DNA from 2 places in the Streptomyces sp. 12E genome. Region 2 is predicted to be linked to the other one. Evidence: predicted binding sites of a transcription regulator. Region 2 holds the regulator's gene; the other holds the start of a gene.
The links. The regulator HspR, encoded in region 2, represses chaperone genes until heat shock. The targets are predictions, from matches to a motif close to TTGAGNNNNNNNNNCTCAA.

Region 1: the regulator HspR is predicted to act here: its motif matches at 5,959-5,977, upstream of lon (endopeptidase La).

What each region holds. Positions count from the first base shown of each region.
Region 1 is NZ_JBVNCJ010000001.1:4,916,742-4,926,505, reverse strand. It holds gene ACZ8ZB_RS23000 (sensor histidine kinase) at 1-673, opposite strand, end outside; gene ACZ8ZB_RS22995 (protein phosphatase 2C domain-containing protein) at 1,081-1,881, shown strand; gene ACZ8ZB_RS22990 (MarR family winged helix-turn-helix transcriptional regulator) at 1,893-2,387, opposite strand; gene ACZ8ZB_RS22985 (lysozyme) at 2,624-3,448, shown strand; gene lon (endopeptidase La) at 3,522-5,936, opposite strand; gene ACZ8ZB_RS22975 (spermine/spermidine synthase domain-containing protein) at 6,088-6,777, shown strand; gene ACZ8ZB_RS22970 (response regulator transcription factor) at 6,902-7,642, shown strand; gene ACZ8ZB_RS22965 (HAMP domain-containing sensor histidine kinase) at 7,639-8,736, shown strand; gene ACZ8ZB_RS22960 (multifunctional oxoglutarate decarboxylase/oxoglutarate dehydrogenase thiamine pyrophosphate-binding subunit/dihydrolipoyllysine-residue succinyltransferase subunit) at 9,043-9,764, shown strand, end outside.
Region 2 is NZ_JBVNCJ010000001.1:3,862,519-3,872,282, reverse strand. It holds gene clpB (ATP-dependent chaperone ClpB) at 1-1,558, opposite strand, end outside; gene ACZ8ZB_RS17975 (pyridoxamine 5'-phosphate oxidase family protein) at 1,688-2,104, shown strand; gene ACZ8ZB_RS17970 (Rieske (2Fe-2S) protein) at 2,273-2,608, opposite strand; gene ACZ8ZB_RS17965 (hypothetical protein) at 2,610-2,831, opposite strand; gene ACZ8ZB_RS17960 (helix-turn-helix transcriptional regulator) at 2,919-3,938, shown strand; gene ACZ8ZB_RS17955 (helix-turn-helix transcriptional regulator) at 3,963-4,994, opposite strand; gene ACZ8ZB_RS17950 (sugar ABC transporter substrate-binding protein) at 5,124-6,227, opposite strand; gene ACZ8ZB_RS17945 (heat shock protein transcriptional repressor HspR) at 6,502-6,951, opposite strand; gene dnaJ (molecular chaperone DnaJ) at 6,957-8,132, opposite strand; gene grpE (nucleotide exchange factor GrpE) at 8,169-8,837, opposite strand; gene dnaK (molecular chaperone DnaK) at 8,834-9,764, opposite strand, start outside.

The DNA of each region.
Region 1 (9,764 bases), 1.1 Mb from region 2:
CGGTGATCGGGTCGATCACGGTCTGGGTGGTGCGCGGCACTTTCAGCGCGGCGAGCAGCAGTCCGCGGGTGGCGGCGGCCTGCTGGACGGCGGAGTCCAGCTCGGTGAGCGCGTGGGCGCCCGAGCCGGCGCGGGGCGGGGTCCGCTCGGCCAGCTGTCCGGCGAGCCGGTGCAGCCGCGTGATGGCGGTGGAGTACGCCTGGTGCGCTTCGAGAGCGCTGCTCTTGCCCGTGAGCGCCGCTCTGCGCACGGTGGCGACGGCGTCGAGGCCGTCGCGCAGCTCCCGCGGCATGTCGGTGTCGGCGCGCAGTTCCTCGACCTGCCGGTCGACGCGGGCGCTGTGCTCCTCGGAGGGCGCCTCGGACTTGGGGCGGCCGGCCGCGATGTAGGGGACGACCTCGTCGCGCTCGTCGGCGAGGGAGTGCGCCAGGGTGAGGGCGTCCTGGGTCCGCTCGGCGAGCGTCACCAGGTCCTGCGAGTCCTTGAGCTCCCCGGAGGCGGCGAGCACGGAGGGCGCCCCGGCCGCGGCGATCGCGGCGGCCACCACGGCCACGGCCACGATGAGCCGGTTGCGTACATGGGTGGGGCGGCCCCTGCCTACGCCGGCCGTCCGCTCCGCTTCCCCCGTGGGGGCCGTCTGCTTGCCTGTGCGACGAGGCCGCGACTTCTGCACCGGTGCTCGCATTCCTGACTCGTGTACCCGTGGGTCCGGGTGACGCTCCGTCAACGGGTGCGGGCGTTCACCCCGAGCTCTTGACCGCGCTCGGACAGCGAGGCGCCCCCATCGCTCCCCGACCCTCCCAGTGACCGTGGACAGTGGATGCGCATCACCTGACCCGCCACTCGAAGGAGTGAACCCCGGAGGTGAGTTGGTGGGCAAGTTCCGTCGCCCCCCGCGGCGGCCCCGCGCGGCAGGCCGGTTGGACGTCTGCGGCGGGCGGTGGCAGTATTCGCCGCCACGCCTTCCCGGAGCACTTCATTCCCTCCCAAATCAGGCGTCTGACCTGCACGGCTGCACGGATCCCGCGACCTGCGGGTACCTTTCGCGAGCCGTGTGGAGGGCTCGTGCAGACTGGCGGGATGCGTACGGAGCTTGTTTCGGAGCCCGGTGATCCCGGCCGCCCCAACGAGGACTTCGCGAGCGTCGGGCTTCCGGCCTCCGGGCAGGGCGGTTCGCTCGTGGTGCTGGACGGGGTCACGCCACCCGGGGACGGCGGCGGTTGTCTGCATTCCGTCCCCTGGTTCACCGCGCGGCTGGGCGGGGCGCTGACCGAACTGACCGTTTCCCTCCCGGATGTGCCCCTGGCCGAACTGCTGTCCCGGGCCCTCGCGCGTACCGCCGCCGGCCACGCGGCAACCTGTGACCTTTCTCACCCTCGTACGCCGCAGGCAACGGTGGCGGTGGCCCGCTGGTCACCGGCCTCGGTGGACTACCTGGTGCTGTCCGACTCGGCCCTGCTCGTCGAGTCCACCGACGGCACGGTCACCCCGTTCCTGGACGACCGGCTGGACCGGCTGCCCCGTTCGGCCCTGGCCAGTCACACCCTGGTGGACACCACGCTGCGCAACAAGGAGGGCGGCTTCTTCACCGCGGCGGCGGATCCCTCCGTGGCCTCCTGCGCGGTCACCGGTTCGCTGCCGCGCGGCGGGGTGCGCGCCCTGGCCGCCCTGACGGACGGCGCGGCGCGCTGGGTGGAGCGGTTCCGCGCGGGCGACTGGGCGGACTGCCTCGCCCTGGTCCGCGAGGAGGGCGCCCGGTCCCTGGTGGACCGCGTGCGGACCCTGGAACGGGCGGAGGCGGACCGGGTGCCGCCGCACCGCGGCAAGACGCACGACGACGCGACGGTGGTGTACGCCGAGCTGTCACCCCGTGAGCGGTAGCCCGTACGGGGTCACTTCTCCGCGCTCCGGTTCAGCTGGCCCAGCAGCCGGGCGAGTTCCGCGACCTCGGCGGGGTCCCAGTCGGCGAGCCGTCCGGCGTAGCGGGCGCGGCGGGCCTCGCGGACCCTGCGGACCCGTGCGTGGCCCTCCTGCGTGAGGGCGATCAGCCAGGCGCGGCCGTCGGCGGGGTCCGGCTCGCGGGCGACGAGGCCGAGCTCCTCCAGCGCGCGCAGCTGACGCGACATCGTCGCCTTGCCGACGCCGATGTAGGCGGCGAGCTCGGTGGCCCGCTGCCGGCCGCACTCATCCAGACGGACCAGCAGCCCGTACGCGGACGGTTCCAGGTCGGGGTGGACCGCGCGGGCCATCTCCCCCTGGCTGGCCCGGGCACGCCGCAGCAGCACCGTCAACTCGCGTTCCAGCGCGAGGAATCCGGGCTGGTCCACGCCCTGCGCGGGCTCCGGGGAGGCGGCGCGCTCTTCGCCGCCCTGTCCGTCTTCGTGCACGTCCGCCCCTGCTTCGGTTTTCCGGTTCTGAAAGTCTTCCGCCAAGTGGCGACGTCGCCGCAGCTCCACCAGTATTTCGCAGGCGTGGACCAATGGCAGCGCGCGGACGCCCCGCCCCGCCGCGGTCCACGTGCGCAGTTTCCTCACCAGGCGATTGCGTGGCATGCCCACTACATGCGACGTGGGTCACCCTCCGGGTTCGCCCCCCCCCCACACCGACCTTTCGGAGATGCGTCATGCCTGTGCACAGATCCGCCCTTCCCCGTGTACGAGCGCTCGCGACCGCCGGTGCGGTCCTGCTCGCGGTGCTCTCCCTCCCCCGCCCGGCCGTCGCGGCCGAATCCGCTCCCGGCGTCCCCCCGCGCGGCTCCGCCCACATGGGCATGGGCGTGCTCGCCCACGACGGCCGCGGCGGTCTCCCCTCCGTCCGCACCACCCGGACGGAGGGCGTGGACGTCTCCAGCCACCAGGGGAACGTCGCCTGGACGACCCTGTGGAACAGCGGCGTCCGCTGGGCCTACGTCAAGGCCACGGAGGGGACGTACTACACCAACCCGTACCACCCCCAGCAGTACGACGGCTCCCACGACGTCGGCATGATCCGCGGCGCCTACCACTTCGGCACGCCCGACACGGCGAGCGGCGCCGCCCAGGCCGACTACTTCGTCGACCGCGGCGGCGGCTGGTCCGCGGACGGACGGACCCTGCCGGGCGTGCTCGACATCGAGTGGAACCCGTACGGCGACGCCTGCTACGGCAAGTCGCCGAGCGCGATGGTGAGCTGGATCCGCGACTTCCTGGACCAGTACCGCTACCGCACCGGCCGCGACGCCGTCCTCTACACGGCCACCAGCTGGTGGAAGCAGTGCACCGGCAACTACGCCGGCTTCGCCGCCACCACCCCGCTGTGGATCGCCCGGTACGCCTCCACCGTGGGCGAACTGCCCGCCGGCTGGGACGCGTACACGATGTGGCAGTACACCTCGACCGGGCCCACCGTCGGGGACCACGACCTCTTCAACGGCACCCTGGACCGGGTACGGGCCTTCGCGCTCGGCTGACCGGCCCCGAGCGAGGTGGAGGCCCGGGCCTCCCTCACGAAAACCCGGGCCTCCCCTCGTCCGATCACCTCCGTCACGCGGCGACCGGAACCTCCGGCGCCGCGCCGTTCGTCGCGGGCGACAGCGCCAGTTCCAGGACCTGGCGGACGTCGGTGACGGCATGGACGTCGAGCTTGTCCAGCACCTCCGCCGGGACGTCGTCCAGGTCGGGCTCGTTGCGCTTGGGGATGATCACGGTGGTGATCCCCGCGCGGTGCGCGGCGAGCAGCTTCTGCTTCACCCCGCCGATCGGCAGCACCCGTCCGGTCAGCGACACCTCACCGGTCATCGCCACGTCCGTGCGGACCAGCCGGCCGGAGAGCAGCGAGGCCAGGGCGGTGGTCATGGTGATGCCCGCGCTCGGGCCGTCCTTGGGCACCGCGCCCGCCGGGAAGTGGATGTGCACGCCCCGGTCCTTCAGGTCGCCCACCGGCAGCTCCAGCTCGGCGCCGTGGCTGCGCAGGAAGCTCAGCGCGATCTGCGCGGACTCCTTCATCACGTCGCCCAGCTGGCCGGTCAGGGTCAGCCCCGCCGCGCCCGTCTCCGGGTCGGCCAGGGACGCCTCCACGTAGAGGACGTCCCCGCCGGCGCCGGTCACCGCGAGCCCGGTGGCGACACCGGGGACGGCGGTGCGGCGCTCGGCCGGGTCCTGGGCGGACTCGGGCACGTGGTGCGGCCGGCCGATCAGGTCGCGCAGGTCGGCGTCCGTGACGGTGAACGGAAGTTCCCGCTCCCCCAGTTCGTTCCGGGCCGCCACCTTGCGCAGCAGCCGCGCGATGGACCGCTCCAGGGTGCGCACGCCGGCCTCGCGCGTGTACTCGCCGGCCAGCTTGCGCAGCGCGCCCTCGTCGATCGTGACCTCGTCCCCGTCCAGTCCGGCGCGCTCCAGCTGGCGCGGGAGCAGGTGGTCGCGGGCGATGACGATCTTCTCGTCCTCGGTGTAGCCGTCGAGGCGGACCAGCTCCATCCGGTCGCGCAGGGCCTCCGGGATGGCTTCCAGGACGTTGGCCGTCGCCAGGAACACGACGTCGGACAGGTCGAGCTCGACCTCCAGGTAGTGGTCCCGGAAGGTGTGGTTCTGCGCCGGGTCGAGGACCTCGAGCAGCGCGGCGGCCGGGTCGCCCCGGAAGTCCGACCCCACCTTGTCGATCTCGTCGAGGAGCACGACCGGGTTCATCGACCCGGCCTCCTTGATCGCCCGCACGATCCGGCCGGGCAGCGCGCCGACGTACGTACGGCGGTGGCCGCGGATCTCGGCCTCGTCGCGGACGCCGCCGAGGGCGACGCGGACGAACTTCCGGCCCATCGCGTGGGCGACGGACTCGCCGAGGCTGGTCTTGCCGACACCGGGCGGGCCGACGAGGGCGAGCACGGCGCCGCCGCGCCGTCCGCCGACGACGCCCAGGCCCCGGTCGCTGCGCCGCTTGCGCACCGCCAGGTACTCGGTGATCCGCTCCTTCACGTCCGCCAGGCCCGCGTGCTCGGCGTCCAGGACCGCCCGGGCGCCCCGGATGTCGTAGGCGTCCTCGGTGCGCTCGTTCCACGGCATCTCCAGCACCGTGTCGAGCCAGGTGCGGATCCAGGAGCCCTCGGGCGACTGGTCGGAGGACCGCTCCAGCTTGCCGACCTCCTTGAGCGCGGCCTCGCGGACCTTCTCCGGCAGGTCGGCGGCCTCGACACGGGCCCGGTAGTCGTCGGACTCCTCGCCCTCCTGCTCCCCGTTGAGCTCGCGCAGCTCCTTGCGGACGGCCTCCAGCTGGCGGCGCAGCAGGAACTCGCGCTGCTGCTTGTCGACGCCCTCCTGGACGTCCTTGGCGATGGTCTCGGCGACGTCCTGCTCGGCGAGGTGGTCGCGCAGCTGCTGGGTGGCGAGCTTCAGCCGGGCCACCGGGTCGGTGGTCTCCAGCAGGGCGACCTTCTGCTCGGTGGTCAGGAACGGCGAGTAGCCGGAGTTGTCGGCGAGCGCGGAGACGTCGTCGATGGCCTGGACGCGGTCGACGACCTGCCAGGCGCCGCGCTTGCGCAGCCAGGCGGTGGCGAGCGCCTTGTACTCCTTGACCAGCTCGGTCACGTGGCCCGGCAGCGGCTCGGGCACGCTCTCGTCGATGCGGGCGCCCTCCACCCACAGCGCCGCGCCCGGACCGGTGGTCCCGGCGCCGATCCGCACGCGTGCCCGGCCGCGGATCAGGGCACCGGGATCGCCGTCGGCCAGCCTGCCGACCTGCTCGACCGTGCCCAGCACACCGGTGCCGGCGTAGGTCCCGTCGACGCGTGGCACCAGCAGCACCCTGGGCTTTCCCGACTCCGTCCCGGCGGCGGCCTGGGCGGCCTCCACCGCGGCGCGCACCTCGGAATCGCTCAGGTCCAGCGGAACCACCATCCCGGGCAGCACGACCTCGTCGTCGAGCGGCAGCACGGGCAGGGCGAGCGATGCGGACTCAGCAGCCATGATCTCCCCTTCGGCAGTCAAGTTGAGTTACATCGACTCAATGCTCGTGAGCCGCCGAATGTTCCCACCGGTGCGTTCGCTCTGAGCGATCATCGCCCCGGGGCTCCGAAGCCCTTGACCGCCGTGAAAACGAAGCTGCCAGGATGAACGCATGTCCCCCCGGTACGACATTCCCGAACCACCCGAAGTCCTGGACCGCCGCGAGGGCCCGTACGGCGAGGTCGTGCTGCGCAGGCACGGCGACCTGCTGCAGATCATCGCCAACGGCTGCTTCCTGATGGACACCTCCGACGGCCGTTCGGAGCGGCGGCTCGTCGACGCCGCCCTGGCCGCCCTCGACGCGCGCGCGGTGGACCCGCACGTCCTGATCGGCGGTCTCGGGGTCGGCTTCTCACTCGCACACGCCGCCGGGCAACCCCGCTGGGGACGGATCGCCGTGGTGGAGCGCGAACCGGCGATCATCGAGTGGCACCGCGCGGGGCCGCTGGCCGGACTCACCGCCCGGGCCCTCGCCGACCCGCGCACGGAGATCGTCGAGACGGATCTCGTCCGTTACGTCAATGAGACGTCGGACACGTTCGACGCGCTCTGCCTCGACATCGACAACGGGCCCGACTGGACCGTCACCGAGGACAACGACGGGCTCTATTCGGCGGCCGGACTGGCCTCCTGCGCAAGGGTGTTGAGGCCGGGCGGGGTACTCGCCGTGTGGTCGGCGAAGCCGTCCCCGGAATTCGAGGGAACCTTGCGGAATGCCGGGTTCCAGCAGGTGCGTACCGAAGAGATCCCCGTTGCCCGGGGCGTTCCGGACGTCGTGCACCTCGGCGTCCGCCCTGGATAGCAAAGCCGCGGTGACTCCCCGTACGCTGCTGCCCTGACGCGGTCATTCAAGCGTCAATCGCAGTGATGCGCAGACGACGGATCACCCCACGGATTCCGGAAAAAGCACACCTCAGGGGCGGGCGATGGAGCAGACACAGACCTCCCACAACGGCACGGCCACGACCACTCCCGGCGCCCAGCGCCGGGTCCTGGTGGTCGAGGACGACGCGACGATCGTGGACGCCATCGCGACTCGCCTGCGCGCCGAGGGATTCCTGGTGCAAACGGCGGGTGACGGCCCGTCCGCGGTGGACACGGCGGAGGCCTGGCAGCCCGACCTGCTGATCCTCGACATCATGCTGCCGGGCTTCGACGGCCTGGAGGTCTGCCGGCGCGTGCAGGCCCAGCGGCCGGTGCCGGTGCTGATGCTCACCGCGCGCGACGACGAGACCGACATGCTGGTCGGGCTGGGCGTCGGCGCCGACGACTACATGACGAAGCCCTTCTCCATGCGGGAGCTGGCGGCACGCGTGCACGTGCTGCTGCGCCGCATGGAGCGGGCGGCCCTCGCCGCGACGACCCCGCGCAGCGGCATCCTGCGCCTGGGCGAACTGGAGATCGACCACGCGCAGCGCAGGGTGCGGGTGCGCAGCGAGGACGTCCACCTGACGCCCACCGAGTTCGACCTCCTGGTGTGCCTGGCGAACACCCCCCGCGCGGTGCTCTCCCGTGAGCAGCTGCTGGCCGAGGTCTGGGACTGGGCGGACGCCTCCGGCACCCGCACGGTCGACAGCCACATCAAGGCGCTGCGCCGGAAGATCGGCGCCGAGCGCATCCGCACCGTGCACGGCGTGGGCTACGCCCTGGAGACGCCGACGCCATGAGCGACGGCCCGGCCGGGCGCAAAGGTCCCGGGGCGCGGCAGCCCTGGGGCGGTGTGCGTCCGTTCTCGATCAAGACCAAGCTCGGCGCGCTGGTCGTCGTCTCGGTCCTGATCACCACCGGCCTTTCGGTGATCGCCGTGCACACCAAGACGGAGCTGCGCTTCATCACGATCTTCTCGATGATCGCGACGCTGCTCATCACGCAGTTCGTGGCGCACTCGCTCACCGCGCCGCTGGACGACATGAACGCCGTGGCCCGCTCCATCTCGCACGGCGACTACACCCGCCGGGTGCGCGAGAACCGCCGGGACGAGCTGGGCGACCTGGCCCAGGCGATCAACGTCATGGCCGACGAGCTGGAGGCCCAGGACCGCCAGCGCAAGGAACTGGTCGCCAACGTCTCGCACGAGCTGCGCACCCCCATCGCGGGCCTGCGCGCGGTGCTGGAGAACATCGTCGACGGCGTCACGCAGGCCGACCCCGAGACGATGCGCACGGCCCTGAAGCAGACCGAGCGCCTCGGACGCCTCGTGGAGACGCTGCTCGACCTGTCCCGCCTGGACAACGGCGTGGTCCCGCTGAAGAAGCGGCGGTTCGAGGTGTGGCCGTACCTGTCCGGGGTGCTGAAGGAGGCCAACATGGTCGCCTCGGCCCGGGCGGGCATGGCCTCCGGATCGGGCAGCCACACCCGTACGGACGTCCATCTGCACCTCGACGTGTCGCCGCCCGAGCTCGTCGCGCACGCCGACCCCGAACGCATCCACCAGGTCGTCGCCAACCTCATCGACAACGCGGTCAAGCACAGTCCGCCGCACGGCCGGGTGACGGTCCGGGCGCGGCGCGGGGACCGGCCGGAGTCGCTGGAGCTGGAGGTGCTGGACGAGGGACCCGGCATCCCGCGGACCGAGTGGCACCGCGTCTTCGAGCGGTTCAACCGGGGCAACGTCAACCGGCCGCACGGTCCGGGCAGCGACGGCGGCACCGGTCTCGGCCTGGCGATCGCCCGCTGGGCCGTGGATCTGCACGGCGGCCGGATCCGCGTGGCCGAATCCGAGCGGGGCTGCCGCATTCTCATCACTCTTCCGGGAGAGTGATCCGCACCGGGTTGACGTAAAGTTCGAAGCGGAGCCGCACGGTCCATCGATGTTCGCGCTGACGGACACGTGTGATCAGGCAGAGGCCCGCGTGAGCTGAGCGCCGGGGCCCGGCCGAGCGATCCCTGATACGGCCCGTAGAATCAAAACCAGGGTTGTTTCCCGCCATTTCCTGCCCCGAAACACCCGCCGCGATGTGACTTACGCGACGATGAACGGGCCCGGCCTGACCTTCTCGCTCTCGGGGGCGTAGCCTTTATTTCCGCTGTCCATCATCTTGCGAAGCGGAAGAGGGCGGTTGACGCCGTGTCGCCACAGTCCCCCAGTAACTCGAGCATCTCGACCGACACCGACCAAGCGGGGAAGAACCCCGCTGCGGCCTTCGGTGCCAACGAATGGCTCGTCGACGAGATCTACCAGCAGTACCTCCAGGACCCGAACTCGGTGGACCGAGCCTGGTGGGACTTCTTCGCCGACTACAAGCCGGGCGCGCCTGCGACCTCGGCTCCGGCGGGTACCGCGGCCGCGGGGGCCGCGGGAACCACCACCCCCCCGGCCCAGCCGGCCGCTCCGGCCCGGCCCGCCGCGCCCGCTCCTGCGGCCGCGCAGCCCGCCGCCGCGCAGCCGGCCACCCCGGCGCCCGCCGCCCCGGCTCCTGCTCCGGCGAAGGCCGCCGCGCCGGCTGCCAAGCCGGCCGCCGCAAAGCCCAAGGCCGAGCCCGCGACCGAGGCGAAGGCCGGCCCCGAGCAGGTCACCCTGCGCGGCCCGTCCGCCGCCGTGGCGAAGAACATGGACGCCTCCCTTGAGCTGCCCACGGCCACGTCCGTGCGCGCGGTCCCGGTGAAGCTGCTGTTCGACAACCGCATCGTCATCAACAACCACCTCAAGCGGGCCCGGGGCGGGAAGATCTCCTTCACGCACCTCATCGGCTACGCGATGGTGCAGGCCATCAAGGCCATGCCGGCGATGAACCACTCGTTCGCCAGGGTGGACGGCAAGCCGACCCTGGTGAAGCCGGAGCACGTCAA
Region 2 (9,764 bases):
CGGAGGCGGCCTCCAGGTCGCGTTCCACACCGGGGATCTCGCCGTAGAGCAGTTTGGAGGCGGTGTCGAAGTCGCCGTCGCGCTGGGCGCGTTCGGCCTGGCCGCGCAGTTCGTCGAGCTTCTCCTTCAGTTCGCCGACCCGGTTGAGGGACTGCTTCTCCTTCTCCCAGCGGGCGTTGAGGCCGCGCAGCTCCTCCTCCTTGTCGGCGAGGTCGCGGCGCAGGCGCTCCAGGCGTTCGAGGGAGGCCGCGTCGGTCTCCTTGTCGAGGGCGAGTTCCTCCATCTTCAGCCGGTCGACGGCGCGCTGGAGTTCGTCGATCTCGACGGGCGAGGAGTCGATCTCCATGCGGAGGCGGCTGGCGGCCTCGTCGACGAGGTCGATGGCCTTGTCGGGGAGGAAGCGGGAGGTGATGTAGCGGTCGGAGAGGGTGGCGGCGGCGACGAGGGCGCTGTCGGCGATCTGGACCTTGTGGTGGGCCTCGTAGCGGCCCTTGAGGCCGCGGAGGATGGCGATGGAGTCCTCGACGGTCGGTTCGGCGACGAGGGTCTGCTGGAAGCGGCGTTCGAGGGCCGGGTCCTTCTCGATGCGTTCGCGGTACTCGTCGAGGGTCGTGGCGCCGACCATGCGGAGCTCGCCGCGGGCGAGCATGGGCTTGAGCATGTTGCCGGCGTCCATCGCGGAGTCGCCGCCGGCGCCGGCGCCGACGACGGTGTGGAGCTCGTCGATGAAGGTGATGATCTGGCCGTCGGAGTCCTTGATCTCGGCGAGGACGGTCTTGAGGCGCTCCTCGAACTCGCCGCGGTACTTGGCGCCGGCGACCATGGCGCCGAGGTCGAGGGCGACCAGCCGCTTGTTCTTCAGCGACTCGGGGACGTCGCCCTTGACGATGCGCTGGGCGAGGCCCTCCACGACGGCGGTCTTGCCGACGCCGGGCTCGCCGATCAGCACCGGGTTGTTCTTGGTGCGGCGGGACAGGACCTGCACCACGCGCCGGATCTCCTGGTCGCGTCCGATGACGGGGTCGAGCCTGCCCTCGCGGGCGGCGGCGGTGAGGTCGGTGCCGAACTTCTCCAGGGCCTTGTACTGGCCCTCGGGGTCGGCGGTGGTCACCCGGCGGTTTCCGCGCGCCTTCCGGAAGGCGTCCTGCAGCTTCCCGGCGGTGGCGCCCTGCTGCGAGAGCACCTCGCCGGCGGCTCCGCCCTTGGCGGCGATGCCGATGAGGAGGTGCTCGGTGGAGAGGTACTCGTCGCCGAGGTCGCGGGCGCGGGACTGGGCGTCCGCGATGACGGCGAGCAGTTCACGGTTGGGCTGGGGCGGTGCCACGGTGGACCCGGTGACGCTCGGCAGGCCGGCGAGGACGCGCTCGGCCCCGGAGCGTACGGCGGCCTGGTCGGCGTCGACCGCGGCGAGCAGGTCCGTGATGTTCTCGTTCTCCTGCCCGGCGAGCAGGGAGAGCAGCAGGTGGGCGGGGGTGAGGTCGGGGTGCCCCTCGGTCACGGCCCGGTTCCCGGCGTTCTGGATCGCTTCCCGGCTCCGGTTGGTCAGCTCGGCGTCCACGGTATCCGTTCTCCTCCTTGCGGTGACCCTTCAGCGGCCTTCGTGGCTGACTCGGTCAACGTACACAAACTTGAGTCTATTCCACTCAAGGTGGTGGACGGGAGTGCGACAGGGGCTAAGTTCCGGTCCATGACCACCACGTACTCGGTAGATCCGGGCGATCCGGACGCGTCGTTCCTCGGCTTCTGGCGCGAGAGGCACCTGTGCACGCTGACCACCCTCCGTCCGGACGGCACCCCGCACCTGGTACCCGTCGGGGTGACGTACGACCCCGGGGCGCGGGTCGCCCGGGTGATCACCAGCGGGACGAGTGCGAAGGCGCGCCACGTGCGGGCGGCGGGGGACCGGGGCGCGGCCGTCGCGGTCTGCCAGGTGGACGGCCGGCGGTGGGCCACGCTGGAGGGGCGGGCCGTGGTCCGCGCGGACCGGGAAAGCGTCGCGGAGGCGGAGCGGCGGTACACGGAGCGCTACGGGCGGACGCCGCGGCCGAACCCGTCCCGGGTGGTCATCGAGATCGCGCTCACGCGCGCGATGGGGCGCGGGTGAGGCCGGCCGTGCGGCCCGTGCGCCGCGCGGCGGCTTCCGGCCATCACGCGGACGGGCCGATACCCGGACATGCCCGGGAAAACTGCAGCGGCGTCACCGTGTTCAGGTCACGGTGACGCCGCTGCGGGGGGAAGCACCTGCGCGATCTTTTACGACGGGGGAATCGCGTCAGGCACTGCGGGGGGTGGCCGAGATGGTCCGGGGGGCGGGGGAGTCGGACTCCACCTGCCGATGGTCCCGCTGGTCCAGGTTCACAAAGATCATTCCGTACCGGATGGCACACCGTACGGGCTTCGGCGCCCCCCTGGGCCGCCGCAGGCACCGGTACGCCCGTACGTCCCCGTCCTCGTCGCGGGTGACGACGACCGGTTCACCGAAGACGGTCACCATCAACGAGTCACCGCTGTGGGGGATGGCGGTGACCAGGTCGATGAAGTGCCATCCGGATCGGTAGGCGGTCGCCATCTCCCGGCGGAAGGAGCGGTCGTCGGGTGGAGTAGTCATGTCAAGCCCACACGCTGTCAGCCGTCTGCGCGGAGCCGGCGGCCCACACGCTGTCGGCAACCGGTGCGTCCTGCGCGACGATCGGCGGCCACACGCTGTCCGCCCGGACGTCTTCCTTCGCCCCGGAGAGGCCGCCCGCTATTCCGAAGGCCACACCGACGGAGAAGGCGGCGACAAGCACCGAGCGAAGCATTTTCTTACCCATAGTCGGCTTCGTCCTCACTTGAAGGTCCCCTCTGTCCCCCGTCGCATACGACGATGGCTCATTCGGGCACATCATGGCCACACGATCGGTGCATCATGTTCCTGCATGTTCAGGACCCTGTGGGGTGGAGATTTGGGAAAAAAACAGACTAAGGCGGCACATCCTCACGCGGTGACTGAACTGTGCGAGGAGGGGGGGCGACTGTACGCGAATGCTCTGCGCGCGGGACGTATCGCCCGCGCCGATGTGGAAACCGCGCCCTGCTTGATGGACTTCGCCCTCCTTCACCCGGATCCCGACGATGCGCAGTGGTTGCGTCCGGTGCTCCCCTCGATCGCGCTGGCCCAGCGGTTGAGCCCCATAGAGCGGGAGATCACCGAGCGCAGGCGCCTGTCGATAGAACTCGCCGACACTTTCGAGCCGTTCATGTCCCTGAGCACCCAGGAGATCGCGCCCACCCACGCGATCACGGTGCTCGAGGGCAACGACCGCATCAACAGCGCGCTGGACCTGGCCACCGCACAGTGCCGCACGGAGATGCTCACCGTCCAGCCGAGCGGGCACCGGCCCGAACGCAGTCTGCTCCAGGGGTTCGAGCGCGACCGGCTGCTCACCGAGCGCGGCGTGCGCATCCGCACCCTCTACCAGCACACCGCGCGGTTCAACCCCGAGCGCCTCTCCTACGTCGAGCAGTTCGCCAAGGGCAGGGCGGAGTACCGCACCATCGACGAGCTGGTGGAACGCCTCATCATCTGCGACGAGACGGTCGCCTTCATCCCCGTGCGCGACGACCGCCAGGTCGCCCTGGAGCTGCGGCACACCGGCCTCGTCCGCTACCTGATCAAGGTCTTCGAGTTCATGTGGAGCCGCGCGGTCCCGCTGACCGCCGGCACCCCCTACGAGACCGCGCCCGACGGCATACCGGAGATCCAGCACTCCATCGCCAAGCTCCTGGTGGAGGGCCACGTGGACGAGGCCATCGCCCGCCGCCTCGGCATGAACGTGCGGACCTGCCGCGCCCACATCGCCAAGCTCGCCGCCACTCTCGGCAGCGGCAGCCGGGCCCAGCTCGGCTACCTCATCGCGGAGTCCGGGATCCTCAGCCGGGAGGGAGCACCGCAGTGACCCCGCCGGCGCGGGCGGGCCGCCTCACCGGGCGGTCCGGGGCCCCCGGCGGGGCAGGGTGACGGCGGGGCGCCGGAAGCCGTCCAGTCCGGCCTGGGCGATGCGGACGCCCAGCTGCGTGCGGCTGACCGCGCCCAGCGTCTCCGACAGACGGGCGATGTGCGCCCGGCAGGTCCGCACGCTGATGCCCAGCCGTTCCGCGATCACCGCGTCCTGGTGGCCCTCCGCGAGCAGGGACGCGATGGACTGCTCCCGGTGCGAGATGCCCTCGATGCCGGTCTCGGGCAGCGGGGCGGTCAGCGGGATGGCGAGCCGCCACAGCCGGTCGAAGACCGTGCCCAGGTACTCCACCAGCGCCGGGTGGCGCAGCTCCAGCGCCATGGTGCGCTCGGCGTTGGCGGGGATGAAGGCGACCGTGCGGTCGAAGAGGATCAGCCGGTCGATCACCTCGTCCAGCGTGCGCGCCTCCACCGCGTCGCCCATCAGCTCCAGGTAGCTGAGCAGCCCGTGCCCGTGCCGGGCGACGTGCGTGTACAGGTCGCGCATGCGCACGCCCCGGCCGCGCAGCGCCGTCGCCCGGTGCAGGCCCTCCGACAGCTCCGCCTCGCGCCGGATGCCACCCGGCTGGACGGTGAGCACCTCGGTGGTGCACGCCTGCGTCGCCTCGTCCATCGCGGCCTGGATGCGGGCCAGTCCGTCCAGCACCCGGATCGCCGGGCCCTCCGCCGCGGACCGTGACGCGGGCGCCCGGCAGCCCAGGCCGGCGTACCACTCGAAGGCCTCGACGGCCGAGCCGACCCGGCGCTGGCTCGCGCTCACCTCGTCGTACATCCCGCGCAGCAGCCGGGTCATGACCTCCTGCGGGGGGGTGGGGACGAGCCAGTCCATGTCGTCGGGATCGGGGTGCAGCAGGGCCAGTTCCAGCAGGCAGGGCACCGGCTCCGCGTCCCGGCGCGGCAGCCGTCCGCGCCGCACGGCCCGGGAATACACGCGATCCCCGGCCTCGCACAGTCGGTCAGCACCGTGTGGATGCCCGTCCGTCCCGTGCCCGGCCATTGCCCGTCCCACCCCCGGTTCAGCCACTTTCCGCAGCGCAACTATGCGCGGCCGGAACCGGCTGTGCAACACGGGCGGGACCTGGCGCCGGCCGGGGGACCGGCGGGCGGCCGGATATCGACGGAGCGGCTACTTCAGCTTGACCGCCTCGCAGGCCGCCGCGAACTCGGCCGTGCAGATGTCCGAGACCTCGTAGATCCCGTCGGCGATCACGGTCTCCTCGATGTTGTCCTTCGTCAGGGCGACCACGGGCACGAGCTGCGCCGGAATGTCCTTGTCGGTGGGGCTGTTCACCCGGTCGCGGGTCAGCGCGTCGAACTGGATGTCCTTGCCCTGGACCCTCGCCACCGCCATCTCGGCGGCGCTCTCGGCCTCCTCCGGGTAGGACTTGTACACGCTCATGTACTGCTCGCCGGCGAGGATCCGCTGGACCGCCTCGAGTTCGGCGTCCTGGCCGGTGATCGGGGGCAGCTCGGTCACGCCGGCGGCCTTCAGCGCCTTGACGATGCCGCCCGCCATGCCGTCGTTGGCGGAGTAGACCGCCTTGATGTCGTCCGCGCCGATCGCGTTGATCGCCTCGGCCATGTTGGCCTGGGCGTTCTCCGGCTTCCAGTCCTTGGTGTCGTAGGACTTGGCGATCGTCACCTTGCCCTTGAGCTCGGAGAGCGCGCTCGCCTTGAACTGCTTGGCGTTGGGGTCGGTCGGCGAGCCGTTCATCATCACGATCTTGTCGGTGACGGAGGCCTCCCCGAGCGACTCCAGCAGGGTACGGCCCTGCACCTCGCCGACCAGACCGTTGTCGAAGGAGATGTACGCGTCGATCGGGCCCTCGGCGAGACGGTCGTAGGCGATGACCGGGATGCCCGCGTCCCTGGCCTTCTGCACGCTGTCCGCGATGCCGTGCGCGTCGACCGCGTCCAGCACGATGACGTCGACCTCGTCGTCGATCATCTGCTGCATCTGGCTCGCCTGCTTGTCGGCGTCCGCCTCGGCGTTGGCGTACTCGACGGTGCCCTTCTTGTTGGTGAGCGACTCCACCTTCGCCTTGAAGATGGGGTAGTCGAACTGCTCGTACCGGGTGTTGTCCTTCTCCGGGAGCAGCAGCCCGACGGTGACGTCGTCGCCCTTGCCCGGGCTCGCGTCGTCGCTGCTCCCCGTCGCGTTGAGCACGCCGCATCCGGCGAGCATGACGGACATGGAGGTGGCGGCCACGGATATGGCGATACGACGCATGCGGAGGCTCACTTCAGGTGCGTTTCGGACGTGGGCACAGCTTTGCGGCCCATGTGACTGAAAAGCCAACCTTCAGCCCCCACCGGCGTCAAGGTCGGCCGCTTAACGAGATGGACACGGCATGGTGCGCCGCACTCGTGAGAGACCCGCGGACGTCCGGCGAGAATCATCTGGACACGCAGCTACACGATAGTCACACAAGTTATGGCGCATGAGCCGGGAGGCCCGGAGGCCCACTCGGCCTCCGGGCCTCCCGGCACTCCACGCCCGCGCCTCAGCCCGGCTGCTGCCGCTTGGGCCGCCACACCACCAGCGCGCTGGTCTGCTGCACCTCCTGGTAGGGCACCAGGTCACGGCGGTACGAGGCGTGCACCGCGGCCTCGCGCTGCCGCATCGCCGCGGCCGCCCCGTCGAGGGCGCCCTCCAGTTCGGCCACCCGGGCCTGGAGGGCGGCGACCTGGTTCTCCAGTTCGATGATGCGCTTGATTCCGGCCAGGTTGATGCCCTCGTCCTGCGACAGCTGCTGCACCTGACGGAGCAGCTCGATGTCACGGGCCGAGTAACGGCGGCCCCGGCCGGCCGTGCGGTCCGGCGACACGAGACCCAGCCGGTCGTACTGGCGCAGCGTCTGCGGGTGCAGACCGGAGAGCTGGGCCGCCACCGAGATGACGTAGACCGGGGTGTCCTGGGTCAGTTCATACGGATTGCGTCGACGGCCGTCCATGCAGATCAAGCTCCCTTCGCGGCCTGGAACAGCTCCGCCCGCGGATCGTCGTCCGCGGTCGCCTCGCGATACGCCTCGAGCGCGTCACGAGCCTTCCCCGACACGTCCTTGGGAACACTCACCTCCACGGTGACCAGCAGATCACCACGGGTGCCGTCCTTGCGGACCGCGCCCTTGCCCCGGGCCCGCATGGTGCGTCCGTTGGGCGTGCCCGGCGGCAGCTTCAGCGTGACCGGCGGACCGCCCAGTGTCGGGACCCGGACCTCGCCGCCGAGGGCGGCCTCGGCGAACGTCACCGGGACCGTGACCGTGAGGTTGTCGTCCTTGCGGCCGAACACCGGGTGGGCGCCGACGTGCACGACGACGTAGAGGTCGCCGGCGGGACCGCCGCGCTCGCCCGGCGCACCCTTGCCGCGCAGCCGGATCCGCTGGCCGTCGCTGACGCCCGCGGGGATGCGCACCTGCATGGTCCGCGAGGACTTGGCCCGGCCGCTGCCCTTGCAGATCTCGCAGGGCTCCTCCGCGATCAGGCCGCGGCCCTTGCAGTCGGGGCAGGGGTCGGTGAGCGAGAAGCCGCCGCCGGAACCCCGCGCCACCTGGCCGGTGCCGACGCAGGTCGGGCACACGCGCGGTGTGCCGTTCTTGTCGCCGGTGCCCGAACAGGCCTTGCAGGGCGCCTGCGACGACATCCGCAGCGGGACCGTCGCCCCCTCGATCGCCTCGGTGAAGCTCAGCGTCACCTCGGACTCGATGTCCTGGCCGCGCCGCGGCTGGGTACGCGTGGTCCCCGCGCCGCCGCGGTTGAACAGGCCCCCGAAGACGTCACCCAGGCCGCCGCCGAAGCCGCCCGCCTGCTGGCCGCCGGCCTGACCCCCGAAGAGGTCCCCCAGGTCGAAGTTGAAGGAGCCGCCGCCCGCGCCCGGCCCCGGGCGGAAGCCGCCGTTGCCGAAGAGCGCGCGCGCCTCGTCGTACTCCTTGCGCTTCTTGGGGTCGCCGAGGACGTCGTTCGCCTCGGAGATCTCCTTGAACCGCTCCTCCGCCTTGGCGTTGCCCTTGTTGGCGTCCGGGTGGAACTCGCGGGCGAGCTTCCGGTACGCCTTCTTGATCTCGGCCTCGGTGGCGTCCTTGGGGACGCCGAGGACCTTGTAGAAGTCCTTCTCGATGAAGTCCTTGGTGCTCATCCCCGACGTCCCTCCTTCCCTGCGTCGACTCCCGCGTCAGCCCTCGTCCGGGCCACCGCTCTCCTTGTTCTCCGAGTCGGCCTGCGCCTCGGTGCTCTCCTCGGCCGGCTTGACCGTCTGCGCGCCGGGCTGCGGTTCGGCGACGGCCACCCGCGCGGGGCGGATGGTGCGCTCGCCGATGCGGTACCCCGGCTGCAGGATCGCCACGCACGTCGTCTCGGTGACGTCCGGCGCGTAGCTGTGCATCAGCGCCTCGTGGATCGTCGGGTCGAAGGGCTCGCCCTCCTTGCCGAACTGCTGGAGGCCCAGCTTGGCCACGGTGGTCTCCAGCGACTCGCCGACGGACTTGAAGCCGCCGACCAGCTCGCCGTGCTCCCGCGCGCGGCCGACGTCGTCGAGCACGGGGAGCAGCTCGCTCAGGAGGTTCGCCACGGCGACCTCCTTCACCGCGATCCGGTCGCGTTCGACCCGGCGCCGGTAGTTCTGGAACTCGGCCTGGAGGCGCTGGAGGTCCGCCGTGCGCTCGTTGAGCGCCGTGCGCGCCTGGTCCAGCTGGGCCACCAGGGCCGCTTCCTGGCCCGTGTCCCCGGCCGGGGCCGCCGCCTCCTCCTCGGAGGGCTGTGCGGCGGCCTTCGGCTCGGCTTCCTCGGAGGGGACGTCGGGCTGCTGCGACTGCTCGTCGAAGCCCGGGGTCTCCTCGGTCACGCCGCACCGTCCTTGCGGTCCTCGTCGACGATCTCCGCGTCGACGACGTCGTCGTCGGCCTTGGCCTCGCCGGCGCCCGCGGACGCGCCGCCGGCCGCCTGGGCGCCCTGGGCGTCGGCGTACATGGCCTGGCCCAGCTTCTGGGAGACGGCCGCGACCTTCTCCGTGGCCGTGCGGATCTCGGCGGTGTCCTCGCCCTTGAGCTTCTCCTTCAGCTCGGCGACGGCGGTCTCGACCTCGGTCTTGACGTCACCGGGGACCTTGTCCGCGTTGTCGCTGAGGAACTTCTCCGTCTGGTAGACGAGCTGCTCGCCCTGGTTGCGGGACTCGGCGGCCTCGCGGCGGGCGTGGTCCTCCTCCGCGTACTTCTCGGCCTCCTGGCGCATCCGGTCGACCTCGTCCTTCGGCAGCGAGGAGCCGCCGGTGACGGTCATCTTCTGCTCCTTGCCCGTGCCCAGGTCCTTCGCGGTCACGTGCATGATGCCGTTGGCGTCGATGTCGAAGGAGACCTCGATCTGCGGGACGCCGCGCGGCGCCGGCGGCAGACCGGTCAGCTCGAACATGCCGAGCTTCTTGTTGTACGCCGCGATCTCGCGCTCGCCCTGGTAGACCTGGATCTGCACGGACGGCTGGTTGTCCTCGGCCGTGGTGAAGATCTCGGAGCGCTTCGTCGGGATCGTGGTGTTGCGCTCGATCAGCTTGGTCATGATGCCGCCCTTGGTCTCGATGCCGAGGGACAGCGGGGTGACGTCGAGCAGCAGGACGTCCTTGACCTCGCCCTTGAGGACACCGGCCTGGAGGGCGGCGCCGATCGAGACGACCTCGTCCGGGTTCACACCCTTGTTGGCCTCCTTGCCGCCGGTCAGCTCCTTGACGAGCTCGGCGACGGCGGGCATGCGGGTGGAGCCGCCGACGAGGACCACGTGG